2 regions of the Shinella sp. JR1-6 genome follow, and region 1 is predicted to be linked to the other one. Evidence: predicted binding sites of a transcription regulator. Region 1 holds the regulator's gene; the other holds the start of a gene.
The links. The regulator LexA, encoded in region 1, represses DNA repair genes until DNA is damaged. The targets are predictions, from matches to a motif close to TGTTCNNNNTGTGTTCNG.

Region 1 (15,125 bases):
TTCGGGCACCGTCAACACGCCGGCCGGCGTGTTCCTTTTCGGCCCGTAGCGGCGACACAGACTGGGGATTGGGACCATGGACATGCTGGCTGGCTCCGTTGGATTCGTGACGGGCTATATCCTTCCCTTTCTGATCGTACTGACCCTCATCGTTTTTGTGCACGAGATGGGTCACTATCTCGCCGGCCGCTGGTCCGGCATCGGCATTACCGCCTTTTCCGTCGGGTTCGGCCCGGAACTTCTCGGTTTCACCGATCGTCACGGCACACGCTGGAAGCTCTCCGCCATTCCGCTCGGCGGCTATGTAAAATTCCTCGGCGATGACGACCCGGCGTCCATTCCGGATTACAATGCCGTCGCCGCACTGCCGGATGATGTGCGCAAGCGCACCTTCCTCGGCGCTGCGCTCTGGAAGAGGGCCGTCACGGTCGCCGCCGGCCCCATCGCCAATTTCATTCTTGCCATCGCCATTTTCGCCGTGATGTTCTCCATCTATGGCCGGCAGATCGCCGATCCGATCGTGGCCGAAGTCCGGCCGGACAGCGCCGCCCAGGAGGCCGGCGTGCGCCCGGGCGACCTGCTTGTCGCGCTCGACGGCAATCCGGTGGCGACCTTCGACGACGTGCGCCGCTATGTCAGCGTGCGTCCGGAACTGACGATCAAGGTGACGGTACGCCGCGATGGCCAGGATCTCGACCTGCCCATGGTGCCCAAGCGTACCGAGATCACCGACCAGTTCGGCAACAAGATCGAGCTTGGCCTGATCGGCATCGTGACCAATCAGGAAAGCGGCAATTTCCGTGTCGTCGAATACGGCCCGGTCGAGGCCGTGGGGCAGGGCGTGCTGCAAAGCTGGCACATCGTGACGGGCACGTTCGACTATCTCTCCAACCTCGTCATGGGGCGCATGAAGGCCGATCAGCTCGGTGGACCTATCCGCGTGGCGCAGGCTTCAGGCCAGATGGCGACGCTCGGTGTTGCCGCCCTGCTTCAGCTTGCCGCGGTTCTGTCTGTTTCCATTGGACTTTTGAACCTGATGCCGGTTCCGGTACTTGATGGCGGCCATCTGATGTTCTATGCGGTGGAGGCTATCCGGGGCAGGCCAGTCGGGCCCGGGGCGCAGGAGATCGCATTTCGCATCGGCATGGCGCTGGTGTTGATGCTGATGGTCTTTGCGACCTGGAACGACATTTCCATGCTTCTTGGCTAAGGTTTGCCGGTCTTCCGGCAGGAATCAAAAGGGGAGCCGCTTTCGCTGAGGCAGTCGTGCTAACGCTCTGTTTACCGTAATGAAACGGATGTAGTGACCTTCGGGCCACGGTTGGAATTGAAGTAAACAGAAATTAACGCGTGCGCTTGCTTGTATGGCAAAAGCGGTTAAAACGGCAAACGTGACCGGAATCGGGCGTACGCGCCTCCGGGACGTTGAAACGAAGGTAAGTAGTGAAGATGAAAGCTGGTTCAAACTTTTTGAACGCCGTGTCGGCCGTTGCATTGTCGGCCAGTATGGTTGTCACGGGCGGCTCTTTTGCCACGCTTGTCTCCGCCTCCGTCGCGGAAGCGGCCGTTATCCGCAGCATCCAGGTGCGTGGCGCCAGCCGCGTGAGCGCCGATACGGTCAAGGCGAACATCACCATCACGCCCGGCAAGAATTTCTCCAATGCCGATATCGACGCCTCCGTGCGCCGCCTTTTTGCGACCGGCTATTTCTCGGATGTGAAGGTTTCGGTTTCCGGCAGCACGCTCGTCGTCACCGTCGATGAAAACCAGCTGATCAACCAGGTCGTCATCAACGGCAACCGCAAGATCAAGGACGAGAAGCTCGCGCCGGTTCTGCGTTCGCAGTCGCTCGGCCCGTACAGCGAAACCGCCATCGAGGCCGACAAGCAGGCCATCCGTGATGCCTACGCTTCGATCGGCCGTTCCGACGCCACCGTCACGACGCAGGTCTATCCGCTCGGCAACGGCCGCGTGAACGTTGCTTTCGTCGTCGACGAAGGTGACCGCACGAAGATCTCGCAGATCAATTTCGTTGGCAACCAGGCCTACAGCAACAGCCGCCTGCAGGCGGTCGTCGTCACCAAGAAGTCGAACTTCCTGTCGTTCCTGACCCGCAAGGACGTTTACAGCGAAGACAAGCTGCGCGCCGACGAAGAGGCGCTGCGCCAGTTCTACTTCAACAACGGTTATGCCGACTTCCGCGTCGTTTCGTCGGAAGCCGTTCTCGATGAAGCCTCCAACGAATATGTCGTGACCTTCACGGTCGAGGAAGGCCAGCGCTACGACTTCGGTGAAATCAACGTTGAATCGACCGTTGACGGCATCGATGGCGAAGAGCTGAAGGGCCTCGTCGAATCGCGCCCGGGCAAGACCTATCGCGCCCGCGACGTGCAGGACACGATGTCCGAGATTTCCAAGCGCGTCGCGGCCAACGGTTATCCGTTTGCCCGCGTGACCCCGCGCGGCAACCGCGACCTCGGCAATGGCACGATCGCCGTCGATTACCTCGTCGACCAGGGCGAGCGCGCCTATGTCGAGCGCATCGAGATCCGCGGCAACACCCGTACGCGTGACTACGTCATCCGCCGCGAGTTCGATATCGGTGAAGGCGATGCCTTCAACCAGGAAGTCATTACGCGCGCCAAGCGCCGTCTTGAGGCGCTCGGCTACTTCTCGACCGTCAACATCACCACGGCGCCGGGCAGCTCGGCTGACCGCGTTGTGCTCGTCGTCGACGTTCAGGACCAGTCGACCGGCTCGTTCGGTATCGGCGCCGGTTACGAGACGGGCAACAAGGGCGGCTTCAAGCTGGAAGCTTCGATTGAGGAAAAGAACTTCCTCGGCCGCGGCCAGTATATCCGCGTGGCTGCCGGTGGCGGCGAGAATTCGCGTGACTACAACCTGTCGTTCACCGAGCCCTACTTCCTCGGTTATCGCCTTGCGGCCGGCTTCGACGTCTTCAAGAACGAGGACGACAGCGAAGATTACTACAGCGTCGATACGCAGGGCTTTACCCTGCGTGTGACGGCTCCGATCACGGAAGACCTGTCGACGTCGCTGCGCTACAACTACACCAAGCTCGACTACAAGTCGGGCGACCTCGATGAGCTGTCGTCGCCGTATCAGCATGTCGTGGTCAACGGTCCATGGGTTCGTTCTTCGGTCTCGCACAGCCTGACCTACGACACGATCGACGATCGCACACTGCCGCGCGACGGTATCTTCGCCCAGATCACGCAGGAATTTGCCGGTCTCGGTGGCGATTCGGATTTCTACAAGATCTCGGGTAAGGCTCGTTACTTCCACACGCTGCTCGAAGACGCCGATGTCATCGGCTCCATCGCGGTCAGCGGTGGCCATATGTGGGGCCGCAACGACGTGAAGGTCTTCGACCAGTTCACGCTGTCGGCGAACGACCTGCGCGGCTTCGAATCGAGCGGCATTGGCCCGCGTGCAACCTCGACGGGCGATGCGCTCGGCGGAACGACCTACTTCACGGCGTCCGCAGAAGCCTCCTTCCCGCTGCCGTTCATCTCCCGTGACTCGGGCTTCCGCGGCGCTGTCTTCGTTGATGCCGGCACGCTTTACGGCAATGACGTCAAGACCGTTGCGGCCGACAGGGTCCGTGGTGACGACATGAGCCTGCGCGCTTCCGTCGGTGCCTCGATCATCTGGGCTTCGCCGTTCGGCCCGCTGCGTGTCGACTACGCGGTTCCGGTCAAGAAGGAATCCTTCGACGAGGTGCAGCGCTTCAAGTTCGGCATCGCGACCCAGTTCTGAGGTAAGCAGTCCAGAACTGCGAGAAGACGGACGTTCTGGAGTCATGCCTATGGAGCATAACTGGTTCTTTCCGCCCCATGACGGCATTCGTCTGGGTGACCTTGCCACAAGGCTTGGGGCGGAACTCGCCGATCCTGCGCAGGCCGATCGCGTCGTGCGCAACGTTTCGCCCGTCAATCGGGCGAAAGAAGGCGATCTCTGTTACATTCTTTCCCGCAAGTTCCGCGCCGAGCTCGAGACCTGCGAGGCGAGCGCGATCCTGTGCGACCGCGCTCTCGTATCGCTCGTTCCCCCAAAGACCGCGGTGCTGATTTCAGCCCGTCCGCACACCGCCTTTGCCCGCGCCGGCGAAATCCTGCACCCTTCGGCCATGCGCCCGGAAGCGATGACCTCGGCGCCCGTCGGCGTTGCACAGGGCGCCTATGTCGATCCGCAAGCGCGGCTTGAGGACAATGTGTCCGTGGAACCGATGGCCGTGATCGGCAGGGACGCGGAGATCGGCGAGGGCAGCCGCATCGGGCCGGGGGCGATCATCGGTGCAGGCGTGCGCATCGGCCGCGACTGCACGATCGCCGCGGGCGTTACGATCCAGTGTGCGCTGATCGGCAACAATGTCATCATTCACCCCGGCGCGCGCATTGGCCAGGACGGTTTCGGTTATGCTCCCGGTCTCAAGCCCGGCATGATCAAGATCGTTCAGATCGGCCGCGTGATCATCCAGGACCATGTGGAGATCGGCGCGAACACGACGATCGACCGCGGCACGATGGACGATACCGTCATCGGCGAGGGGACCAAGATCGACAACCAGGTCCAGGTTGGCCACAACGTACGCATCGGCCGGCATTGCGGCATCGTCAGTGGCGTGGGCATCGCCGGTAGCACGCGCATCGGTGACGGCGTGATGATCGGCGGCGCAGCCGGCATCAACGGTCATATTACCATTGGCGACGGCGTGCAGATTGCTGCCATGAGCGGTGTCGTCGCCGATATTCCAGCCGGCGAGAAATACGGCGGCATTCCCGCGCGCCCGATGCGCGATTTCCTGCGCGACATGGCGGAGATCGCCATGCGTTCCAGCACTCGAGTCCAGAAAAAGGGGGGCAACGATGAGTGAAGAAACCAAGGCAACGCTCGGCGTGGCTGATCTGCGTGAGATCCTGACGCTGCTTCCTCATCGTTATCCGTTCCTGCTCGTCGACAAGATCGTCGACATCGATGGCGACGATTCTGCTGTCGGCATCAAGAATGTTACGGTCAACGAGCCGCAGTTCATGGGCCATTTTCCCGATCACCCGATCATGCCGGGCGTGCTGCTCATCGAGGGCATGGCACAGACCGCCGGTGCGATCTGTGCCCGCAAGACGCGCTCGGGCTCCAACCTCGTCTACTTCATGACGATCGACAATGCCCGCTTCCGCAAGCCGGTCGTGCCCGGCGATCGCGTCGAGTTCCATGTCGTCAAGCAGAAGCAGCGCGGCAATATCTGGAAGTTTCACTGCGATGCAAAAGTTGATGGGCAACTCGTCGCGGAAGCTGATATCGGCGCGATGATCGTCAAGAAGGAAGACGCCTGATCATGATTGCCGCCAGCGCGAAGATCCACCCGCTCTCCGTCATCGAGGACGGAGCGGTCATCGGTGAGAACGTCGTCGTGGGACCCTTTTGCCATGTGGGGCCCAAGGTCGCTCTCGGCGATGGTGTCGAACTTCTGACGCATGTGGTGGTGACGGGGCGCACGCATATCGGCCGCGGCACGCGCATCTTCGCCAATGCCGTTATAGGTGGCGATCCGCAGAGCGTGAATCACGACGGCGCCGAGACGACCCTCTCGGTCGGCGAGATGTGCGTCATCCGTGAAGGTGTGACAATGAACACCGGCACGACGGAAGGCGGTGGCAAGACCGTCGTCGGGAACCACAACCTGTTCCTTGCCAATTCGCATGTCGCGCATGATTGTCAGCTCGGCGATCACATCATCCTGTCGAACAATGTCATGCTCGCCGGCCACGTGACCGTTGAGGACCGGGTGATCCTGGGTGGCGGTTCGGCGGTGCACCAGTTCACCCGTATCGGCCGGCAGGCCTTCATCGGGGGGCTTTCGGCGGTTGCCTATGACGTGATCCCCTATGGCATGCTGAACGGCAACCCGGGCATCCTCGGCGGCCTCAACGTCGTCGGCATGAGCCGCTCCGGTATGGAGAAAGCGACGATCCATGAGGTTCGCCGCGCCTTCAAGCAGATTTTCGAGGGCGAGGGGTCGATCCGCGCCAATGCGGCGGCGATCCGTGCGGACTATGCCGATAGCGTGCCTGTCATGCACATCCTCGATTTCATCGCTGTAGAAAGCGACCGCGCGCTGTCTTCCCCGAACCGCGGCAAGGGCTGAGCGGCGTGGCGGACAGCCGGCCCCTCGTGCGCGACCGGCTGGCCATCATCGCCGGCGGCGGCCTGCTGCCGCGCTATGTCGCGGATGCGGCCCGCGCCCGTGGCGAGGATCCCTTTGTCCTGGCGCTTCGCGACGAATCCAGCCCGGACTGGACCGGCTTTGACCATCAGGTCATTTCCATTGGCAACTATGCCGGTATTGGCGCCGCCTTTCGGGCGAAGGGCATCGGCCGCGCCGTGCTGTCGGGTTCCGTCCGCCGTCGACCGGAATGGCGTGACATCCATGCGCCGTTGAAAGCGCTCGCCGCCGTCCCGTCCATCATCCGAACCCTGCTGAAGGGGGGGGATGATGCGGTGCTGAAGATGGTCATCCGGTTGATCGAAGCGGAGGGGGTGCGGGTCGTCGGCGCGCACGAAATCGTGCCTGATTTGCTCGGCAGCGAAGGCCCGCTCGGCACCGTCACGCCGGATGCGGCCGCCGAAGCCGACATTGCCGCCGCGGCCGCCGCGGCGCTGGCGCTCGGTCGTCTCGATGTGGGGCAGGGCGCCGTCGCGCTTGGCGGGCGCGTGGTGGCGCTCGAGGGCGCGGAGGGTACGGATGCGATGCTGGAGCGCGTGGCAAGCCTGCGTGCCGCCGGACGCATCTCCACGCGCCGCAAGGGCGTTCTTGTCAAACTGTGCAAGCCCGAGCAGGACTTGCGCGCCGACCTGCCGTCCATCGGCATGGAAACGTTGCGCCGCGCCCGCGCCGCCGGCCTTGCCGGGATCGCCGTGGAGGCAGGGCGCTCGCTTGTGCTGGAACGTGCGGCACTTGTTGCCGAAGCAGATGCGCACGGTCTGTTCGTGACGGGCATCATACCCGAGAGGGCGGAGGCACGGCGATGACGGAAAGCCCTCTGAAAATCGGCGTCATTGCCGGCGAGGTTTCCGGTGATCTTCTCGGTGGCGATCTGATCGCGGCGCTACGGGCCATGTATGCCGGTCCGGTGACGCTGGTCGGGGTCGGTGGCGAAGCGCTGGAGCGGCAAGGTCTCAAATCCCTGTTCGATTTCTCCGAACTCTCCATCATGGGCATTTCGCAGGTGTTGAAGCGGCTGCCGTCGCTTATCCGCCGCATTCGCCAGACGGCCGATGCGTTGGTCGCCGCACGGCCGGATGTGCTTCTCATCATCGACAGCCCGGACTTCACCCATCGCGTGGCGCGCCGCGTGCGCAAGGCGCTGCCGGACCTGCCGGTCGTGAATTATGTCTGCCCGAGTGTCTGGGCCTGGAAGCAAGAGCGCGCACCGCGCATGCGCGCCTATGTCGACCATGTCCTCGCGCTTCTGCCGTTCGAGCCTTCCGTGATGGAGCGGCTCGGCGGCCCTGCGACCACCTATGTCGGTCACCGGCTGGTCAGCGATCCCGACATCCAGCAGGTTCGTGCCGCACGGCTTGCCCGTGGCGAACGCGCGCCGGGCGAGCACGCGTGCCTGCTGCTTCCCGGTTCACGCGGCACGGAAATCACCCGTCTGCTGCCGGTCTTTGGCGAAGCGGTGCAGGAAATTATCGGGCGCAACCCCGGCACGCGCTTCCTTCTGCCGACCGTGCCGCGGCAGGAGGCGCTGGTGCGGAAACTGACGGCGGACTGGCCGGTGCAGCCGCAGATCACCGTTTCGACCGCGGAGAAGTGGCAGGCCTTCATCGAAGCCGATGCGGCGATCGCGGCCTCCGGCACCGTCATCCTCGAACTGGCGCTCGCGCGCGTGCCTGTCGTCTCGACCTATCGTTTCGACTGGCTCGCCAACCTCTTCCTCGGCAAGGTGAAGATCTGGACGGCGGCGATCCCCAACATCATTGCCGACTACGCCGTCGTGCCGGAATATCTGAACGACATGGTGCGCCCCGGCAGTCTGACCCGCTGGGTCGAGCGGCTTTCGACCGATACGGCCCAGCGCAGCGCCATGCTGGAAGGCTATGACCTGGTACACGCGCGCATGCAGACACAGCGCCCGCCCGGCGAAACTGGCGCGGCGGTCATCCTGGACCTTCTTGCAACAAAAAAGCCCGGTCGAAACTGACCGGGCTTTTTCATGGATGGCTCCGCTGAAATCAGCGCTTGGAGACCGGTACGTAGTCCCGCTTCGGGGCACCGATATAGAGCTGGCGCGGGCGGCCGATGCGCTGCTCCGGATCCTCGATCATCTCGTTCCACTGGGCGATCCAGCCGACCGTGCGGGCGAGCGCGAACAGCACCGTGAACATGGTGGTGGGGAAACCGAGCGCCTTCAGCGTGATGCCGGAGTAGAAGTCGATGTTCGGGTAGAGCTTCTTCTCGATGAAGTAGTCGTCCGTCAGCGCGATGCGCTCCAGCTCCATGGCGACTTCCAGCATCGGATCGTCCTTGATGCCGAGTTCGCCGAGAACCTCGTGCGTCGTCTTCTGCATGATGCGGGCGCGCGGGTCGTAGTTCTTGTAGACGCGGTGGCCAAAGCCCATCAGGCGGAACGGGTCGTTCTTGTCCTTGGCCTTGGCGACATATTCCGGGATACGCTCGACCGAGCCGATTTCCGCGAGCATGTTGAGCGCGGCTTCGTTGGCGCCGCCATGGGCCGGGCCCCAGAGGCAGGCGATGCCGGCCGCGATGCAGGCGAACGGGTTGGCGCCGGAGGAACCGGCGAGACGAACCGTCGAGGTGGAGGCGTTCTGCTCGTGGTCGGCATGCAGGATGAAAATGCGGTCCATGGCGCGCGAGAGCACCGGGTTGACCACATAGTCTTCGCAGGGCACGGCAAAACACATGCGCAGGAAGTTCGAGGCGTAGTCGAGGTCGTTCTTCGGGTAAACGAAGGGCTGGCCGATGTGGTACTTGTAGGCCATCGCGGCGATCGTCGGCATTTTGGCGATCATGCGCAGCGAGGCGACCATGCGCTGGTGCGGATCGGTGATGTCGGTCGAGTCGTGATAGAAGGCCGAGAGCGCGCCGACACAGCCGCACATGACGGCCATCGGGTGGGCGTCGCGACGGAAGCCGGTGAAGAATCGGCTCATCTGCTCGTGCACCATGGTGTGGTGCGTGACGCGGTAATCGAAATCGTCCTTCTGGGACTTGGTCGGCAGTTCGCCGTACAGCAGAAGGTAGCAGACTTCAAGGAAATCGCCGTGTTCGGCCAACTGTTCGATCGGATAGCCGCGATGCAGCAGAACGCCTTCGTCGCCGTCGATATAGGTGATCTTCGATTCGCAGGATGCGGTGGAGGTGAAGCCGGGATCGTAGGTGAAGGTGCCGGTGTTCTTGTACAGCGTGCCGATGTCGATCACATCGGGGCCGATCGTACCGGATCGCGTCGGCAGCTCAACCGCTTTGCCACCGACCGATACACCCGCGCTTGTTCCTGTCATAACGATCCTCCGTTGTTTCCAATGGCGGCACGAAGTTGTGCCGGAACCATGAACATGCTCGTTTTGCTAGCCCATTTGCACCTGCCTGCCAAGCGAGACGAAAGGCAAATTGTGCATTGCGAAAATAGGCTTTCCGGCAACGCAATATCTACCCTTTCCAGCAAGTTTCAAGCAACTTTTACGCGTGTTTCGCGAAATGCGGAGGTGGCATCCTTTCTGTCTTGCTTAGCACTTGTGACGGCCACTGCTGATTGAAGTTTCCATCATTCGGTTGCACAATGGCGGTGTGAACGGGTGGGGCCGGGATCATGGAGAAGGGCAAGGTCGCAGAACGGCGGGAGGTGCCCGAGGCGCATGCCTGGCGGGCGGCGCCTGACGATGCTCCTCTGCCGGTCCCGGCACGCGATCCGCCGGCCCGCAGGGGCAGGGTCGTGGTGCTTCTGACAGCGGCGGGGCGCTTGAGGAGTGCTTCCGAGACGCCGCAGACGTGGCGCGCCGCCTTCGCGCAGGAACGGGCACATGGCCATTTCTTCCTGTTCGTGCCGGTCTTCCTTGGTGCTGGAGCGGCCCTGTGGTTTTCCGCCGTTACTGATCCATCGCTTCCAGCACTGCTGCTTTTCGCTGCCTTCGCGTTCTGGCCCGCCTGGCGCTTCAGACATCGGGAGGATTGGACTGCGCTCGCCGCCGGGGCGATACTCTTCGTTCCGGTCGGCATGCTGCTGGCGGCGCTCGAAAGCGCGCGGCTCGATACGGTCGTGCTTGATGCGCCCGTTACCACCGATGTCAGCGGGCGGGTGCTGGCGCGCGAGAGTGACGAACGGGGTGCGATCCGCTACCGCATCGCGCTCGATACGACACGCGACCCGGTGCTCAAACGCCCGCCCGGCGTGGTGACGCTCCTCGCCCGCAGTCGGCATGCGCCGATCCCGATCGGCGGTGGGATAACCGGACGGGCACGGCTCGGGCCGCCCTCTGGCCCGGCGCTTTCCGGCCTCAACGACTTCGCCTTCGACGCCTATTTCGCCGGCACCGGCGCGGTCGGCTACTTCTATCAGGCCCCGCGTGCGGTTGCAGTGGCCGAGCCGGGCGTCGAGGGTCGGATTCGACAGACGGTCGCGACCTGGCGCAACAACCTCACCGAGCATATCCGCGGGCGGATTGGCGGCGATGCCGGCGCGATCGCCGCGGCCCTGGTGACGGCGGAGCAGCGGGCGATCAGCCCGGAAACGGTGGAGGCATTGCGAGAGGCGGGGCTTGCCCATGTGCTGGCCATTTCCGGGCTCAACATGGTGCTCGCCGCTGGCACTTTCCTCGTCGGCGCCCGCGTTCTGATGGCACTGATCCCGGGCTTTTCCGAACGCTATCCCGCCAAGAAGATTGCCGCCGCCGGCGCGCTCGTCATGGTGACGCTCTATATCCTCGTTTCGGGCGGTGCGATCTCCGCCGTGCGCTCGTGGATCATGATCTGCATCATGCTGGTGGCGGTGCTGTTCGGCCGTGCGGCGATCAGCCTGCGCAACGTGGCACTCTCGGCCATCGTCATCCTTGCCGTGACACCGTCGGCCGTCACCAATCCGGGCTTCCAGATGTCCTATGCCGCAACGCTCGGGCTCGTCGCCGGCTATGCGGCCTGGCGGGAACGTCCTGTCCGCCGCGAGGGCGAGGGAGGGCGCCTGAAACTGTTCGGTGGTGCGCTGGGGCGCTTCTTCGGCGGGCTGCTCCTGTCCTCGCTGATCGGCGGGTTCTCGACCCTGATCTATTCCATCGGCCATTTCCATCGCATCCCGGCCTATGGACTTGCCGGCAACTTGCTCGCCATGCCTGTCATCAGCGCGATCGTCATGCCCTTCGGCCTCATCGCCGTACTGCTCATGCCTTTCGGCCTCGATGGCGTGCCCTTCGCGATCATGGGCAAGGGCATCGAGTGGATGATCGCGCTGTCGACATGGGTTGCGAGCTGGAAGGGCGAGATCGTCACCGGCCGCATTCCCTCGATTGCGTTCCTGCTGATCGGCCTTGGTGGCGGGCTTGTCTGCATCCTGCGCACGCGGCTGCGCCATGCGGGAACGCTGCTTGTCGGGATCGGCCTCGCCATCGCCTGCTTTCCGGCTGGAGGTGCCACGCCGGAAGCGCTGGTGTCCGAGGATGGCCGCCTCGTTGCCATCCTTCGCGGCGAAACCGTCGCCACAAACCGGGCAAGACCGCCAGACTTCATCTATTCGCAGTGGCGGCGCGCCCTTCGGCTCGGCGAACTTGTAAAACCGGAGATCCGCAGAAGCGCCGGCTTGACCCTTGAAGAAGCCGTCAGCACCACGGGTGCTGCAGAAAGCCGAAACAAGCCCCGGCGCACGGCCGACCGGCAGAAGGCGAGGGACGCCATGGCGTCCGCGCTCGCGGAGGCCCGGGCCGGCAATGGCTTCGTCTGCGAGGCAAAGGCCTTCTGTGCCGCCGTCTCGCCAAGCGGCTGGCGGATCGTGACCCTCGACGACGTCGCCTTCCTGGGCACGGCCTGCGACGCTGCCGACCTCGTCGTCGTGTCCCTGGCCCTGCGGCTCGAGGCTTGCCGCTCGGGTGCGCGCCTGGTGACGGCGCGTCACCTGAGGCGAACCGGCGCCCTCGAAATCCACCCGGACGCCGAAGGCCTATCCAACATCTTTTCAGCTGCGCAGGTCACACCAGCCGTGGAAAGTCTCGACCGGCCCTGGGCCCGCCACCGCAGCTACGACTGGCGCACAGGCAGTTTCGATCCGCAGGGCGATCAGTGATAGCGGCGAATGAGGCCAACCAGCTTGCCCTGGATTTTTACCCGGTCCGGCCCGAAGATGCGGGTCTCGTAGGCGGGGTTTGCCGCTTCGAGCGCGATCGACGCGCCCTTGCGGCGGAAGCGCTTCAGCGTGGCTTCCTCGTCGTCGACAAGCGCCACGATGATTTCGCCGGGATTGGCGCTGCTCGCCGTGCGGATGATCACCGTGTCGCCATCGAGAATGCCGGCCTCGATCATCGAATCGCCCTTGACCTCCAGCGCATAGTGATCGCCGTTGCCGATCATCTCGGCTGGAACGGTGATGTCATGGGTGTTGTTCTGGATGGCGGAGATCGGCACGCCGGCAGCGATGCGGCCCATGACAGGAACGGAGACGGATGAGGAAACCTCGGCCACGGGCGTGCGCCGCGGCGGGGCGGCGACGGGAGCGGGGGGCTGCTTGCCGCGACTGCCCTCGATGACGGCAGGTGAAAAGCCGCGGCGCGGCTGCAGGCTCTGGGCATAGGCTTCGGGAAGCTTTATCACCTCGAGCGCGCGGGCCCGGTTCGGCAGGCGCCGGATGAAGCCGCGTTCCTCCAGCGCCGTGATGAGGCGGTGGATGCCCGATTTCGACGCGAGATCCAGCGCGTCCTTCATCTCGTCGAAGGAGGGAGGAATACCGGACTCCTTCATCCGTTCATGAATGAACAGGAGAAGTTCCTGTTGTTTCCGCGTGAGCATGGCTCCTCCACCGAGAATCGAGTGAAACAAATCCAGAACAGACACTATCTGTTCCATATGTGTTCTGCAAGGGGCTGCTGAAACAATAATAGTACTGGTGGAGGCGCGCGAGCTAATCCGGAATAGCGCGCATAGATAATCTGGAATTCAAAAACAGGCGCTGCCTTGTTTTTAAAGGGCTTTTGCCGCGAAAGTGGGGGTTCCCAATGCGCCAATTGGTAACCCCAAACACGGCCATTCCAGCGGATATAATAACTAATTGAAAATACAACGATTATTGCGGCCCTTAACCTTCATGGCCGATCACCCCACGTGGGATTGCGGACCCTATTGCGGACCCTGCTTTTTGCGGCGCTCCGTCCGGTTTTCAATTGCTCTTATGAAATGAGGTAAATCACTGCGGAAACTCTTTCGACCATACTCATCGAATGCGGCTTCATCCATCTTACCACTGTCAAGAAGCGACCGCCGCTCATGTCGAACCAATGCAAGGGTACGCAGAATTGCCGCCCCTAAGCTTTTCCCAGCCTCGGTTACCTCGCTCTCGCTCATGAACGCCAATTCCTCGGCCGCAAATTGACCGAGCAATTCAGCGATTATGGCCTCTCCGGCGATCTCAAAATCTCTGATTGTTAAATCTTCAAACTTAAAAAGCTGAACAAAATCTTCGCCCGACAGAGGCGTGCGATCTTCACCGAAGAGAAAGAAATCGATCTTGCGGCCAGTCTCTACAGTTAGCTGGAGGACTGCCTCGATTGGCAAGGAATTTCTGGATCGCCATGAGGAAACTGTTTTGTTTGAAACTCCAAGATGAGTAGCGAGATTGGCATCCGTGTTTATGCCACACGCCGCTTTCATCCGATCCAAAATCTCTGGCACATTTAACGTTGTCGCATCGCTCACAGGCACCCTCGTCTACAAAATGCGGACGGAGCCGCATGACATCTGCATTGTGCGGACATGCGGTCTGCATAATGCAGTTTTATCAAGGTGTGCCTTGAAATGAAAGCCAAATCCAAAACTCCTTCGAAGGAGCTTCTGGTCTACGTTCGCGTAGAGTTCATCCTTCAAGGTTCCTCCTTCAATGCATGGTGCAAAGCCAATGGCGTTGTTCGCAGGACCGCTGAACAGTCACTAAGCGGCGACATTTGTAGCGAGAACGCCAAACGTCTCGTGGAGACGATCTTGAAAGCTATCGAACGACGGGCGGCCTAAATGTCGAACTGGCTTACGGCAGACGACTTTGCCCAAGTGGCAGGAATATCATTTCGTAAAGCGCGCCGCGCACTTTCATTGGCAAGAAGCGGTCAGGTATGGCGGGGCGACGCCCTTGAAGTCCGCACCTTCCACGGCCGTGGCGGTCGCTCCGGCATCCAGTATCAGGTACGGGTTTCCAGCCTTCCGCCCCATCTTCAAGAGCATTTAAAGACCCTTCAAATAGCCGATAAAGCGGTTTTAAGCTTCCGCCTCGGTGACGATATGGCTCGGCTGGAACGCGCGTGGAAACACGACATCATCGCGCCGGCGCTGGAGCATCCGTACCGGAGCCCGGAACGCAAGGCCGAAATCGAGAAGCTGCACGGTACCTATCGGCTCGACTGGACCGGCCATAAACGCAAGCTCACCCAATCCACCCTATATGAGTGGATCAAGATTTTCGAAACAGAGGGATTTCAGGGCCTTGCGCAGAAAGTCCGGAGCGACAAGGGCGAAAAGAAAGCCCTAATCAACCGGGCGTGGATGCAGACGGTTCCCTTTGACGATATCGCCAAGGAAACCATTGCCGAGGATATCGTCCAGTTCATTCGCGGGCTGATCGTCAAAGGCACCACGCGCAAGCTGATCCGGTTCATGGCTTCTGCCGAGCTGCGCCGCCTCACCGCTGCATATGGTTATGTCGTCACCGATGAGACCGAGGCCACGAAGCTGTTTAATATCCCCGACAGCATCGTGTCGGCCGAAGCCCGGTTTAAGGCCGTCTATCGGCATAACTTCGACCGGAAAGCCAGCGAGGACAACAAGCCACGCATCCGTCGCACGATAGCTGGTCGCCAGCCCATGGAGATTGTGGTGATGGACGTGCACCATATCA
Region 2 (15,125 bases), on a different contig from region 1:
GTCGCCATCTGGCGGGTCGAAGGATACATCATCAGTTCCTGCCCGGTCTCGTGCGCAGCGTCATCGAGCCGCGAGATGCGGGCGCCCGCCTCCACGCGCACATGGCCGTCCGTGATCTCGATCACTCTGTCGAGGCGGGTGAGGTCCATGACGATACCGCCGTCCAGCGGCACGCACTGGCCGTAATTGCCGGTGCCGCCGCCGCGCAGTGTAAGCGGAACCTTGTGGCGGGCGACGACGGAGGCGACATGCACGACCTCCTCAAGGCTCTGGGGTACGACCACCAGCTCGCCCAGCTTGTCCTTCAGCTGCTCGTTGAGGATGGGGCTATACCAGAAGTAGTCGCGCGAACGCGCGGCGATGTAGTTCTCGTCGTCATGCAGGCGGATCCCATTCAGCGCCGTCTTGATCGACGCCCAGTCGCGGTGTCCGGTCATGTCTGTTCTCCTTCGTGGTCGGTCAGGATGCGGCCCCCCCGCCAGACCTGTCGGTCGGCGCGGGGACGGCTCAGGGCATCGGTCAGATCCTCGGCGTCGAGCCGGATGAAATCGGCGGGGCCGCCCTCGACAAGCGCAAGGCTCCGGCCCATCCAGCGGGCCGGTGTCTCGCTCACCGCGTCCAGCCAGTCCTCCGGCTGGAGGTGGCCGAGCAGGGTCGCGCTGCGAAAGGCGTCGAAGAGGTCATAATCGCCGAAGGGGAAGAAGGCGTCGCGCACGTTGTCGGAGCCGATCATCACGGCAAGGCCTGCGTCCCGCGCCTCATGCAGGGGCGCAAGGCCGCGCAGGCGCGGCGTGCGGCCTGCCCTGGCGTCCTGCAGGTAGGCGTTGCAGCCTGGCAGCACCGTCAGTCCGACACCCGCTCCGCCCGCTCGGGCGAGAATGTCCGCGACCTCCGAGGGATCACGCACCGAGAGCGCGCAGCCATGACCGCACAACACCCGGCCGGAAAGGCCGCGCCTTTCGGTTTCCACCACGATGGCATCGATGCCGCGCGCCTCGATGTCCAACCCCTCATCGACATGGAAGTCGAGCAGAAGATCGTGCTTTTCCGCAAGATCGAAGACGTGCGCGAGCCGGGCCTCGAGGTCATTGTTGCGATAGATGAATGCCCCGAGCACCCCACCCGTCGCCTTGACCTCACCGGCGATGGCTTCGCCGACTTCGGCGAAGAGATCGAGCGGCGTCAACGAGGCAAGCTCCAGATGGAGGCGACCCTGCCATTCGTCGGCAAGCCCGCGCAGCACGGTCCAGGCTGCCGGCGGCGTCGCGCCGTGCCAGTCGACATGGCTGCGCATCAGCGCCGTGCCGTGCCGATAGGCGCGATCCAGTCCCCGGCCTGCCCGCCGGCGCAGATCGGCGTCGTCCCAGAGTGCGGCATCGGCCTGCATCATCTCGATGGCGTGGAAGAGCGATGTGGCACGGGCTGGCATCCGGGAGGCGGTGAAGGTCTTGTCGAGATGGGTGTGAATGTCGGCCAGGAGCGGCAGGACGAGGCCGCCATCGCGGCTTGCCGAGGGGGCGAGGGCCGTGATGCGGCCGCCGTTGATGGCGATGTCCCAATGGCCCTCCCGGCCAGCGAGGCTGGCGCCTGCAAGGCGCAGGCCCGCTGCGCCGGCATCGGCGAGGCTGGTGGTCTCGATGGTCCGCATGAGGTTCACGTCTCGCGCTTGATTTCGCTTTCGTGCCAGTGGCCGAGCACGAGGTTCGACAGCCAGGACGTGACGAGGAAGATCCCGACCCCCAGCACCGAGACGAGGAACAGCGCGGCGAACATGCGCGGGATCTCGTTGCGGAAGCTCGATTCGAGGATGCGTGAGGCAAGGCCGGTGTTCTGCCCCGCCGTGCCTGCGACGAATTCGGCGACGACCGCGCCGATCAGCGACAGGCCGCCGGCGATCTTCAGCGCGGCCATGAAGTAGGGGAGTGCCGAGGGGATCAGCAGGTGGCGCAGGCGCTGCCAGGGCGTCGCCTGATAGAGCCGGAACATGTCGCGCAGGTTATGGTCGGCGCTGCGCAGGCCGATCGCAGTGTTCGACAGGATCGGGAAGAACGCGACGATCCAGGCGCAGATGAGCAGCGCGAAGAAGGTGTTGCTGACATAGATGAGGATCAGCGGTGCGATGGCGATGATCGGCGTTACCTGCAGGATGACGGCGAAGGGAAAGAGGCACATTTCCACCGTGCGCGACAAGGCAAAGAGCATGCCGAGCAGCACGCCGCCGATGATGGCGAGGCTGAGTGACAGCAGCGTCAGCTTCACCGTGAACGCCGCGCTCTGCATCAGAGACGACCAGTCCTCGACCAGCGTCTTTGCGATCAGGCTTGGCGCGGGGATCAGGTAATGCGGAACCTCGTTGTACCAGACGAGGAATTCCCACAGTCCAAGCACCACCAGAATCGAGATGATGGGCATGATGACGCGCAGGCGCCGTTCGCGGCGTTCGAGCAGGATGCGCGGATCGACGATTTCGCTTTCGGCAACGGCCGGATCAATGGTTGAGATCGACATGGTCCATGGTCCCTTCGAGCGCGTTGCTGACCAGACGGCAGTTCTCGGTGTACTCGGATGTCATGCGGTAGGCGCTCGTGCGCGTCTCCGCGCCGGGCAGCGCGATGTCGTGCACCACGCGGCCGGGGCGCGCGGCCATGACCACGACGCGGCTGGAGAGATAGACGGACTCGAAGACCGAATGAGTGACGAAGATCACTGTCAGCCCGTGCGAGCGCCAGAGGCCCAGCACCTCGTCGTTGAGCTTGGATCGGGTCATCTCGTCCAGCGCTGCGAAGGGTTCGTCCATCAAGAGCAGCTTCGGCTTCGTCACCATGGCGCGGGCAATGGAAACGCGCATCTTCATGCCGCCCGAAAGTTCGCGCGGATAGGAGCGGGCGAAATTGGCAAGGCCCACCATGGAAAGGGCCTCTTCCACGCGGGCTTTCGCCTCGCCCTTGCCGAGCCCCTGCAGTTTCAGGGGGAGGAAGACGTTGTCGAAGACCGTTGCCCAGGGCATCAGCGTCGCTTCCTGGAAGACATAGCCGATATCGCTGCCATGGGGACTTTCGCCGGCCGGATGACCGTTGACCGTGATCGAACCCGAGGAGAGGGACAGGAGACCGGAGATCATCTTCAGTGCGGTGCTTTTGCCGCAGCCCGAAGGGCCGAGGAAGGACACGAACTCACCGTTGCGGATCGTCAGCGACATGCCGCGCAGCGCCACGGTACCGTTTGCGAAGCGCTTGTAGACGTCCTTCATGTCGATGAGGGCGGGCGCGCCGGTCAGGCCGGCGGCCTTGGGGAGAGGGCTTGCCGCGTTCATGCTACCACTCCGGCTTTCTGTCCAGCCAGTCGGCTGGCAGGCTGTCGATCTCTGCCATGGCCTCGACGAGGCGCGCCACGGCGTGGTCGAGGGTCGCATCACCCTTTTCGGCGGTGGCGAGATGCGCCTCGCCGCAGGCCCCGGCCGTGCTGAAATCCTGTGTCTTCCAGCCCGGTTTTGCGCCACGGCCGAGGCCGAGATGGCGGAAGTTTTCGAAAAGGTCCTGGCCGCGCGAGCGGAAGTCGCGGGCCGCGGCCATGGTCACATTGCCGGGGTCGAGTGCCAGCATGACGGAGGTCTCCATGTCGCCGGCATGGATGCCGTGGGTGCGCTCGACATCGGAATAGACGCCCTCGGGCATGCCAAAGCCGAACCAGTTGACCGAGAAGGCCAGCATGTCATGGGCAACGCGCAGCTGGCGGGTCACGACGTCCATGACCGGAATGTTGCCGCCATGGCCGTTGAGGAGGACGAACTTGCGGACCCCCGAGCGCGCCACGCTGGCGCCGATTTCGGTCAGCACGCGGACCAGCGTTTCGGCCGAAAGGGTGAGCGTGCCGGGATAGTCGATATGCTCGTCGCTCTTGCAGACGGCCTGCGTGGGCAGGAACAGCACTGGACTATCCTCCGGCAGGGCTTTTGCGAGGCGGCGCACCACCCCGTCGACGGTACAGCTGTCGACGGACATCGGCAGGTGCGGTCCGTGCTGCTCGATGGCTCCGATGGGCAGGACGGCGATGAGGCGTCCCCGATCGAGCGCTGCGAAATCACGGCTGGAATAGTCGGCCCAGAAGCGCTTCATCGGGAAGCCTCCATGCCGTTACGGATACCCGTTGATGACAGAAGTTCCATCTTGCTCCTCCTCTTCCTCCGAGGTTAGATAAACAAACTCATAGCAAATGGTCAAACTATTTGGTATGTTCTTTCCAGATGTTACGGTAAGCTTTTGATTATCATCATGTTTATTCGTGGCTTTCTGCCGCCGGGAGGGTGGTTGGAATGCAGTCTGGGAGGGATTTATGAAACGACCGCGCCTGCTGATCACCCGTCCCTTGCCGGCCGCCGTGCACGAGCGGGCCGGCGCCCTCTTCGACCTGACGATCCGCAAGGACGCCGGCGCCACGACGGCGGCAGAGCTTTCCGCCGCGCTCCGCGATCACGACGCGATCCTGCCTTCTCTCGGCGATGTCTTCTCGCCGGCGGTGTTTGCCGATGGGGCATTGCCGCGCTGCCGCATCCTTGCCAATTTTGGCGCCGGGGTCAGCCATATCGACCTTGCGGCAGCGGCGCGCGCAGGCATTGCCGTCACCAACACGCCGGGGGCCGTCACCGGCCCGACAGCCGACCTTGCGATGCTGCTCCTCTTGATGACCGCGCGCCGTGCGGGCGAGGGGGAGCGGCTGGTGCGGTCCGGGGCATGGAAGGGCTGGCATCCCGTACAGCTTCTCGGCCGGGATGTTTCCGGTAGCACGATCGGCATTGTCGGCATGGGGCGTATCGGGCAGGAGGTCGCCCGCCGCGCCGCTGCCGGTTTCGGCATGCGGGTGCTGTTCCACAACCGCTCGCCGAAGACCGTGTCCGGCATGGACGCGACACAGGTGCCCCTGGACGATCTGCTGCAACGCGCCGATTTTGTCGTTCTGACCGTGCCGGGTGGCAGCGAGACGCGCCACCTGATCGACGAGCGTGCCTTCGCTTTGATGCGGCCTGAGGCGCATCTCGTCAACGTCTCGCGCGGCGAGGTGGTGGACGAGGTGGCCCTGATCCGCGCGCTCGAATGCCGGCAGATCGCCGGGGCGGCGCTCGATGTCTATGAATTCGAGCCCGCCGTGCCGGCCGCCCTCCGCGAGCGTGACGACGTCGTTCTGCTGCCCCATCTCGGTTCGGCGACGCAGGCGGCACGCGCGGCGATGGGCATGACGGCGCTCGACAATCTGGAGGCCTTTTTCCGCGGCGATGCGCCGGAAAACCGGGTCGCGTGAGCAGGAGCGAGGGGAGGACGACATGAACCACATAGCGATCCTGGGAGCAGGACAGGCCGGGTCGTCGCTGGCGGCCAAACTGCGGGTCCTTGGTTTTGGCGGGCGCATCACGCTCATCGGTGAAGAAGACACGCTGCCCTACCAGCGCCCGCCACTCTCCAAGAAATACCTGATGAAGGAAATGACGCTGGAGCAGCTGCACCTGCGGCCCGAGCGGTTCTACGCGGACAACGACATTGCCCTGCGGCTCGGTGAAAGGATCGTCGCGATCGACCGCGCCGCGCGGCAGATCCGTCTCGATGACGACCGCGTATCTTATGACCAGCTGGCGCTGACGACCGGCGCGACGCCGCGTTCGCTACCGGCCGCGCTCGGTGGCGACCTGTCCGGCGTCTATGTGGTGCGCAATCTGGCCGATGTCGATCGTATGGCCCCGGAGTTCCGCGAGGGGCGACGGGTGCTGGTCGTCGGGGGCGGCTATATCGGGCTGGAGGCCGCGGCGGTGGCGGCCAGGCTCGGCCTCAAGGTGACACTCATTGAGGCGGCGCCCCGTATTCTCCAGCGCGTCGCCGCGCCGGAAACCTCCGATTATTTCCGGAGCCTTCATGCCGGCAACGGTGTCGAAATCCTCGAGGGCACCGGCCTGGCTGGGCTGGAACGCGGGGAGGCGATCTCGGTGGTGTTGGCGGATGGCTCACGCCGGGAGGTGGACTTCGTCATCGCCGGCATCGGCGTGACGGCCAATGACGGGCTCGCGGCGGCGGCGGGTCTCGCCTGCGATGGCGGTGTTATCGTCGATGCGCATGGCAGGACAGGAGATCCCGCCATCTGGGCGGCCGGTGATTGCGCGCGCCTGCCCTATCGCGGTGACATGATCCGGCTGGAGAGTGTGCAGAACGCCATCGACCAGGCTGAAGCCGTCGCGGCCAATATGCTGGGTGCGGCGATGGATTATGTGCCGAAGCCCTGGTTCTGGTCCGACCAGTATGACGTGAAGCTGCAGATCGCCGGCCTGAACACGACATTTGACCGGGTTGTGGTGCGATCGGGAGCGAACGAGAAGGCACGTTCGCACTGGTATTTTCGCGAGGGCGTGCTGCTTGCCGTCGATGCGATGAACGAGCCGCGCAGCTATATGGTGGGCAAGCGCTTGATCGAGGCCGGGCGTTCACCCTTGCCGGAGCAGGTGGCCGATACGGGTTTCGATTTGAAAACCCTGATATGACGGGTTCAAGCCGTGTTCCACCGTGCGGTCTGTCTGGCGCGGTGGTGCAGGCCGTACGGCGTTCTGATGCATTCATGCGCGCGCCGTCTGGGCCGGTTGCTTGACGGTGCGCAAAAGAACATATAGTGAACATTCATGAAGAAATCGATGAAGCAGCGCTTAGCGATCCTCTCGGATGCCGCCAAATACGATGCCTCGTGCGCTTCGAGTGGAACGGTGAAGCGGGACTCCATGGAAAGCGGCGGGCTCGGCTCGACGGAGGGAGCCGGAATTTGCCATGCCTATGCTCCCGACGGCCGATGCATTTCGCTTCTCAAGATTCTTCTCACCAACTTCTGCATCTTCGATTGCGCCTATTGCATCAACCGCTCGTCCAGCAATGTGGAACGAGCCCGGTTCACGCCAGAAGAGGTGGTCTGGCTGACGCTGGAGTTCTACCGCCGCAACTATATCGAAGGGCTGTTCCTGTCGTCGGGCATCATCCGCTCGCCCGATCACACAATGGGAGAGATGGTGCGCGTGGCGCGGGAGCTGCGAACGGTGCATGGATTTGGCGGCTACATCCATTTGAAATCCATCCCCGATGCCGCGCCGGAACTGATCGAGCAGGCGGGGCTTTACGCCGATCGCCTGTCGCTCAACATCGAGCTTCCGACGGATGCCGGCATCGGCCGCTTCGCACCGCAGAAGCGCCCGGAGGGAATTCGCCGTGCGATGGGCGACCTGCGCCGCAAGATCGAAGCGGCGGATGAGCCGACCTTACAGTCGAAACGACGCAAGCGCTTCGTGCCGGGTGGGCAGAGCACGCAGATGATCGTCGGGGCCGACGGTGCGGATGATGCAACCATCCTGAAAACCAGCGCCCGGCTCTATGGCAGCTACGGACTGAAGCGTGTCTACTATTCCGCCTTCAGCCCCATCCCTGACGCCTCCCGTGCGCTTCCGCTGATCAAGCCGCCGCTGGTTCGTGAACACCGGCTCTACCAGGCCGACTGGCTCTATCGCTTCTACGGTTTCGGCGTCGACGAAATCACGGCATCAACCGGCGGCATGCTCGATCTCGACATGGACCCGAAGCTCGCCTGGGCTCTCGCCAATCGCGATGCGTTTCCAGTGGATGTCAACCGGGCCGAGCGGGAACGGCTGCTGCGCGTGCCTGGCTTCGGCACGAAGACCGTGGAGGCCATTCTTTCCAGCCGCCGCCTCCGCCGTCTGCGGCTGGAGGACCTGGCAAGGCTCGGCGTTTCGCTGCGCAAGGTACGTGCCTTCATCGAAACGGACGGTTGGACGCCCCGCCGCCTTGCCGACCGGGCCGACCTGAAGGCGTTCTTCGCACCCAGGCCGGTACAGCTTTCGCTGCTCTGATGCACAGGGTCTTCCTTCTCGGCCGCGGTGACTTTGCCGAATGGCGGGATGCGGCCCGCGCACTCGCTGCCGCCGGTGTTGCACCGCGGGAGGTGGAATGGCGGACGTCGGGGGAGAACGAGCTCTTTGCGGCGGGGCAGAACCTGCCGAAAGCCTTGCCTCGGGCGCGGGCGCTCACCGTTCCCGCCGGTTTTCTGGAGTTGGCCGAGGCGGTCGTCTGCCATACCGAACCCGGCCGTTTCCATCTCCTCTACAGGCTGCTCTGGCGCCTGCAATCCGACAGGAACCTTCTCGCGCTGCCGGCGGACGAGGATGTTGCCCGGGCACGGCTGCTTGCCAGAAATGTTCATCGCGATAGCCACAAGATGACGGCCTTCGTACGCTTCAAGGAGGTTTTCGGAGAAGCGGTGGGCCGCCGCCGGTTCGTCGCCTGGTTCGAGCCGTCGCATTTCGTGGTTGCCCGCACGGCGCCTTTCTTCCGTCGACGCTTTGCCGATATGGACTGGATGATCGCCACCCCGCGCGGGTCGGCGCGCTGGGATGGCGAGACCCTGGCCTTCGATCCGCGCCCTTGTGAAAATCCCGGCCATGACGACCCGACGGATGACCTCTGGTGCACCTACTATGCGAGCATCTTCAATCCGGCCCGGCTCAAGGTGAAGGCCATGCAGACGGAGATGCCGAAGAAGTACTGGCGCAACCTGCCGGAGGCGGCGCTGATTCCAGGCCTCATCGCCCATGCCGAGGCGAATGTGCGCGCCATGGCCGAACGCGCCGCCAGCGATCCGCCGCTCTTTCACCATCGTCTCCAGGATGCCGCCCCGACATTGCCGCAGGTCAGGCTGGAAAGCCCGGGCACGCTTGATGCGCTGCGCGAAGAGGCAGGACGGTGCACGCGGTGCCCGCTGCATTGCGCCGCCACGCAAACCGTATTTGGCGAGGGGCCACAGGGTGCACGGATCATGATGGTCGGGGAGCAACCGGGTGATCAGGAGGATCTTGCTGGCCGTCCTTTTGTCGGCCCGGCAGGCAGGGTCTTGGACGCCGCGCTGCACGAGGCGGGCATCGCCCGCGACAGTCTCTATCTGACGAATGCGGTAAAGCACTTCAAATATGTCCCTCGTGGCAAGCGCCGTCTTCACCAGCGACCGGACAGGGGCGAGATCGAGCACTGCCGGTGGTGGCTTGCCAAGGAGATCGATGCTGTCCAGCCGAGCCTTGTCGTCACGCTCGGCGCGACCGCCCTCCATGCGCTGAGCGGAGAGCGCCGCCCGCTCAGTGAAGTTCGCGGCAAGCCGATCGCCATGGAAGGCGCGCGGTTGCTCTACCCCACAATCCACCCATCCCATCTGCTGCGCCTTCCGGACGGCGCGGAACGGTTGAGGCAGCATGCCCTCTTCGTTGAGGATCTGCGTGCCATCCGGGCTATGATCGAGCGGGCGCATTCCCTTTGCTGAAGGAACCGGTGGTGCGGCGTTTGGCTTCAGGCGGCGTTGCGCCGCCTTCTCGATAAAAGTCGTTCCCTGCCCGGCAATTTATGGGTTGCCTCATGCCAGCCGGGATCTCAACCGGTTGCGACCCGGAGAAGCCGTCTTTGGATGGGGAAAGGTGCCGTTCCGTCAGGCGTTGTCGCGCTCCCAGTACCAGGCGGCATAGGTGCGCGTGCGATCGTGCCCGCGGCCCTTGAGGAATGCGCGGACAAGCCGGACATCCTCCCGCTCGCAGGCGACCCAGACGAAGGCTTCTTCATCCACGGCAGCAAGTGCCTCTATCACCGTCTGCGCGAGCATGTTCTTGTTGCCCGCCGGGTAGCTGGCGCGGTGCAGCCAGCGTATGTCGAGCGTTCCGGTGGTCGGCAGCGGCTGCTCTTCCGCCGCATCCGCCACCTCTATGATCGCCTGCATCCTCGTGCCTTCGGGCGCTTCGGCGGCGATGCGGGCGATGGCGGGCAAGGCGCTTTCGTCCCCGGCAAGGAAGATGGTTTCGGCCTGCGGAAGGTCGCCGCCGCCGGGGCCGAGCAGGGCGAGCCTGTCCCCCGGCTGCGCATCCCGGGCGAAATCCGCGCCGGGTGTCGCAACGCCAGGCAGGGGATGCTGCAGGAAGTCGACCGAGAGTTCGCCGCGCTCGGCGTTGACGGCGCGGATCGTGTAGACGCGCACGAGCAGCGCATCCTCGCCCTCCGGCCAGGCAATGCGGCCGTCATCGCGCAGCCCCGGCCAGACCGGCGTCCGGCCTTTCGGCGGCACCAGCAGGCGCACATGCATGCCCTCGCCGATGAAAGGCTTCACGTCTGTGCAAGCAAAGATGACGCGCCGCATGTGCGGCGTCACGTCCTCGGCCGAGACGACGGTCACTTCATGAAGATTGGCGAGCCGCGAACGCGTCGCCGGTTCGGACCAGGTGAGTTCCAGCGGGTCCTCGCCGGCGAAATAGAAGAGGTGCTCGGCGATGACCGTGCGGCTCATCTGAAGCGTCTCGTCGCTCGGGCAGGCGAGATCGATGAGGAGCCGTCCGCCGTCGAGACGCATATCGGCTGTGCCGATCTCGCTCGTCAGCGTTGCGGCATTTTCCGTGCGCCGCACCTCGGCGTGCTCGACGAAGTGCTCGCAGACCTCATCGAGCATTTTCAGCGCATCCTTCGGCAGCGCGACACCGGTGAGCTTGAATTGCGGGAGGGCGTTCATGCGGGCTCCTTGATTACGGGGGAAATCATGCGATGGCGGCCGATCGGCAACATGGTCGGCCGACCGGAGGTCGGGTCGGTGATGATGCGGCTTTCGAGGCCAAAGACCTGTCGCACATGGTCCTCTGTCAGAACGGTCTCCGGCGGGCCGGCGATGTGCAGCCGGCCGTTCGCCATCGCGACGAGGTGGTCGGCGTAGCGGGCGGCAAGGTTCAGGTCGTGCAGCACCATCACGATGGTGGTGCCGCGCGTCTGGTTGAGGTCGGTCAGGAGGTCCAGCACCTCGATCTGGTGGCTGATGTCGAGGAAGGTGGTGGGCTCGTCGAGCAGCAGGAGGTCCGTCTGCTGGGCAAGCGCCATGGCGATCCAGACACGCTGGCGCTGACCGCCCGAGAGTTCGTCGATCGGCCGTTCCGCAAGGTCGTCGGTCTTCGTCGCCGCAAGGGCGGCGGCGACCGCTACGTCGTCTTCGCGCGTCCAGCGGGAAAAGACCCCCTGATGCGGATGGCGGCCGCGGCTGACAAGGTCGGCGACGGTGATGCCCTCGGGCGCGATGGGCGATTGGGGCAGGAGGCCGAGCGTGCGGGCAAGATCTCTTGAGGGAATGCGATGGATCGACTTGCCGTCCAGCAACACCTGCCCTCTTTGGGCCGGCAGCAGGCGCGAGAGGGTGCGCAGCAGCGTGGACTTGCCGCAGGCGTTCGCCCCGACAATGACGGTGATCCTCCCGGGCGGCACGGCAAGGTCGAGCCCGTCGAGGATGCGTGTTTCGCCGTACCCGGCGGAAAGGCCGGTGGCGAGGAGGGTGTGCGGTTTCATAGGGAGCCTCCGGACCGGTTGACGCGCACGATCAGGAAAATCAGGTAGGGCGCACCGAGCGCCCCGGTGACGACGCCGACGGGATAGCGGCTCGGCAGCAGGAACTGGCCACAATAATCGCCGACCAATACCAGCGCCGCGCCTGTCAGTGCCGCTGGGACGAGCAGCGAGCCGTTGTTGCCGACGATGCGGGCGGCAATCGGCCCCGCGAGGAAGGCGACGAAGGCGATCGGCCCCGAAATGGCGGTGGCGCTGGCGATCATGCCGACGGCCGCGATGATGACCAGCACGCGGGTCTGGCCGACCCGGACGCCGAGCGCGGCCGCGGTGTCGTCGCCAAGCCGCAGGGCTTCGAGGTCGCGGGCGCGGGAAAGCAGCAGGCCGCCGAAGACGGCGAGCGCGACGACGAGCGGCAGGCTCTGGCCGAGCTGTGCGCCGTTGACGCTGCCCGTGAGCCAGCGCAGCGCCTCTTGCAGGGTCCAGGCGGGGGCGGTGGAGAGGATGTAGGCGATGACGCTCTCCAGCATGGCCGAAACGCCGATGCCGACGAGGATGAGCCGCGTGCCCGCGACGCCGTTGCGAAAGGAGAGCGCGTAGACGACGAGCGCCACGCCAAGCCCGGCGATAACGGCGAGGATCGAGACGATCGGCCCCGAAAGCCCGAGCACGACGATGGCGAAGACCGCGGCGGCGCTCGCCCCCCAGCTGATGCCGATAATGTCGGGGCTCGCCAGCGGATTGCGCAGCATGATCTGGAAGGCGACGCCGCCGAGGCCGAAACTGAGGCCGGCGAGGATCGCGAGCATGGCGCGCGGCAGCCGGAGCTGGCCGACAGTGAAGGCGACATCAGGCACATCCTCGCCCATCAGCGCGCGGAAAATGTCCTGCGGTGGGGTGAAGGACTGGCCGAGCAGCAGGGTCAGCAGGAAGGTCGCGGTGACGAGCGCGAGGAGGAAGCCGATGACGCAGTGGCGCCGGCGGGCGCGGCGATGGCGGTTTTTCGCAATGGAATCGACGAGGGGGGCGAGCATGGTCAAAGATCCCGCACCCGCTGGCGGCGGACGATCCAGATGAAGAAGGGCGCGCCGATCAGCGCCGTCACGATGCCGACGTCCAGTTCGGCCGGCCTTGCCACGATGCGCCCGACAATATCGGCGGCGATCAGCAGGCAGGCGCCGCCGAGGGCGGAAAAGGGCAGCAGCCAGCGATGGTCGCTGCCGGTCAGGAGGCGAACGAGATGCGGTACGATGAGGCCGAGAAAGCCGATCGGGCCGCAGACAGCCGTCGTCGCGCCTGCGAGCAGGATCGCGCCGAAGGCGGCGACGGCGCGGGTGGTCGCGACATGTTCGCCGAGGCCGGCGGCAAGCTCGTCGCCAAGCGCGAGGGCGTTGAGCTTGCGGGCGGAGAGGAGGCTGATGGCGAAGCCGGCGGCAAGGAAAGGCAGGACGGGAAGGATGCGTTCGAAGGTCGCCCCGCCGACGCCGCCGATCTGCCAGGCGCGCACGCCGCCGGCAATGTCGGCGCGCGGCAGGACGACGGCGATGACCAGCGAGGAGAAGGCGACGGACGTGGCGGCCCCGGCGAGCGCCAGCTTCAGCGGCGTCGCCCCGCCCCGCCCGAGCGAGCCGATGACATAGACGAAGATCGCCGCCGCCCCCGCGCCGAGGATGGCGGTGACGATATAGGCAAAGGCGGTTTCGATACCGAACCAGGCGACGCCGACGACGACGGCGAGCGATGCCCCCATGTTGACGCCGAGAATGCCGGGATCGGCGAGGGGATTGCGCGTCACGCCCTGCATGACCGCGCCGGCAAGGCCGAGCGCGGCGCCGGCGAGCAGCGCCAGCAGCGTGCGGGGAATGCGCATCGCCACAGCCGCCTCACCGATCGTCTCGACCCTGCCGCCAAGCGCGGAAAGGATGTCGCCAAGACCGACATTCCGCGTGCCGATCGCCACCGACAGCGCCACCAGCACGACCAGCGTAGCGGCGGCCAGCAAAAGCCAGAGCCCGCGCAGGCGCTTGAGGCGTCCGGCCGGCGCCGGATTTCGTGCCGTGGCGGCGTGCGATGTCATTTCGTTTTCCCGGCCGCTTCCGCAAGAAGCGCGACATAGTCCTTCAGCACCCAGGAGATCGACAGCGGCGTCGGATTGGCGGCCGTGCCGACCGGGTCGCGGCCGAGCATGACGAGCGCGTCCTTGCTGACGGCGGGCATGCGCGAGAGCAGGAGATCGGCCTTCACGGCGTCGAGCAGCGGCGTGCCGCCATAGCTGACGACGATATCGACATCGTCGAAGGCGTCGACCTGTTCGGCGCTGACGCTGGCGGCGAATTGTCCGGGCTTCGTTGCGTCCAGCACGCTTTTGGGAGAGGCGAGGCCGAGGTCGCGGAAGAATTTGATGCGCGTGTCGTTGGCGGTATAGAAGTTCACCATGCTGAGGTCGGTCGCGTCGAGATGGGTGACGAAGATCGCCGATTTGCCCTTGAGGACCGGATAGCCGGCGACCGTGCCGGCGATTTCCTTCTCGATGCGTGCGATCAGCGCTTCGCCGTCCTTTGCCATGCCGAGCCCGGCGCTGTTGAGCCGGATCGTCTCGCGCCAGTCGGTTGACCAGGCGGATTGCGGGTAGGCGATGACGGGGGCGATCTGGCTCAGCGTCTCGTAGTCCGCCTGGCTGAGGCCGGAATAGGCGGCGAGGATGACATCCGGTTTCGTCGCCGCGACCGCCTCGAAATCGATACCGTCGCCCTCGTCGAACAGGACGGGCTTTTCGCCGCCGAGTTCCGTCAGCCTTTCCGCCACCCAGGGCAGGAGACCATCGCCATCGTCGTCGCCGAAATTGGCGGCGGCAAAGCCCACGGGCACGATGCCGAGCGCCAGCGGCACTTCATGGTTCGCCCAGGCGACGGTCGCCACGCGCGCCGGCTTCTTCGTGATTGTCGTCGTTCCGAAGGCGTGCTCGATGACGATGGGATAGGCGGTTTCGTCCGCGGCCCATGCGGTTGGCGTGATCCAGAGGCAGAGGGCAACAAGAACCAGCGGGAAGCGGAAAAGCCGCGACATGGGCGAAACCCTCCAGGGTGGTTAAAAGTGGAGTTTCCGTTTCAGGTTCATCGGGCGGCGTCAAGGCGAAGGGGCGGCTTGTTGGGGCAGGGCGGCGAAGTTTCCGGGGTTTCCTACAAAACCATGGAAATCTACAATACTGGACAATGTGTCTCAAGTTATGGCCCCTTTAAGGGGCAGCCGCATCGGCCTGAGGGGGTTTTGGCCTGTTCCGGCTGGCGTTCGGCAGGTTCTGCCCTGCGCCGGCGAGCGCAACTTCAATTTCTGGAACACGATGATGGACATCAAGACGACCGGCGCCGATACGAGACAGCCTCTTACCCGTTTGTGGACTGCGGTTCTGCTCGGCTGCACCGCGCTTGTCGCCCTTGTGCCGTCCGCCTCGCGCGCCCAGCAGGCGGATGCCGGCTCCACGACGGTGCTTGAGACCATCACCGTCGAAGGCGATGGTTCTGCGACGGGCGGCGACAACGATGCCCGGTCGATCGTCGCGAAGAAGACGACCGCCGGCGGGCGCATGGCGACGGAGATCCTGAACACGCCGGCAACGGTCTCCGTCATCACGGCCAAGGAAATCCAGCAGCGCGGCGCCGAGACCGTCGAGGAGATCCTGCAATATACGGCAGGTGTCACCACGGATTTTTATGGTTCGGATGACCGCTACGACTTCTTCAA

Region 2: the regulator LexA is predicted to act here: its motif matches at 6,635-6,652, upstream of EXZ48_RS18725 (putative DNA modification/repair radical SAM protein).

What each region holds. Positions count from the first base shown of each region.
Region 1 covers NZ_SHMI01000005.1:157,983-173,107, forward strand. The annotation lists gene EXZ48_RS10685 (phosphatidate cytidylyltransferase) at 1-49, shown strand, start outside; gene rseP (RIP metalloprotease RseP) at 83-1,210, shown strand; gene bamA (outer membrane protein assembly factor BamA) at 1,450-3,780, shown strand; gene lpxD (UDP-3-O-(3-hydroxymyristoyl)glucosamine N-acyltransferase) at 3,830-4,897, shown strand; gene fabZ (3-hydroxyacyl-ACP dehydratase FabZ) at 4,890-5,357, shown strand; gene lpxA (acyl-ACP--UDP-N-acetylglucosamine O-acyltransferase) at 5,360-6,169, shown strand; gene EXZ48_RS10715 (LpxI family protein) at 6,175-7,053, shown strand; gene lpxB (lipid-A-disaccharide synthase) at 7,050-8,228, shown strand; gene gltA (citrate synthase) at 8,260-9,549, opposite strand; gene EXZ48_RS10730 (ComEC/Rec2 family competence protein) at 9,858-12,314, shown strand; gene lexA (transcriptional repressor LexA) at 12,308-13,033, opposite strand; gene EXZ48_RS10740 (helix-turn-helix domain-containing protein) at 13,361-13,936, opposite strand; gene EXZ48_RS10745 (helix-turn-helix domain-containing protein) at 14,249-15,125, shown strand, end outside.
Region 2 covers NZ_SHMI01000010.1:138,353-153,477, reverse strand. The annotation lists gene EXZ48_RS18760 (FAD-binding oxidoreductase) at 1-437, opposite strand, end outside; gene EXZ48_RS18755 (amidohydrolase family protein) at 434-1,648, opposite strand; gene EXZ48_RS18750 (ABC transporter permease) at 1,654-2,508, opposite strand; gene EXZ48_RS18745 (ABC transporter ATP-binding protein) at 2,489-3,313, opposite strand; gene EXZ48_RS18740 (creatininase family protein) at 3,315-4,115, opposite strand; gene EXZ48_RS18735 (D-glycerate dehydrogenase) at 4,333-5,295, shown strand; gene EXZ48_RS18730 (NAD(P)/FAD-dependent oxidoreductase) at 5,318-6,520, shown strand; gene EXZ48_RS18725 (putative DNA modification/repair radical SAM protein) at 6,656-7,885, shown strand; gene EXZ48_RS18720 (UdgX family uracil-DNA binding protein) at 7,885-9,342, shown strand; gene EXZ48_RS18715 (DUF2218 domain-containing protein) at 9,505-10,569, opposite strand; gene EXZ48_RS18710 (ABC transporter ATP-binding protein) at 10,566-11,387, opposite strand; gene EXZ48_RS18705 (iron chelate uptake ABC transporter family permease subunit) at 11,384-12,418, opposite strand; gene EXZ48_RS18700 (iron ABC transporter permease) at 12,421-13,461, opposite strand; gene EXZ48_RS18695 (iron-siderophore ABC transporter substrate-binding protein) at 13,458-14,450, opposite strand; gene EXZ48_RS18690 (TonB-dependent siderophore receptor) at 14,728-15,125, shown strand, end outside.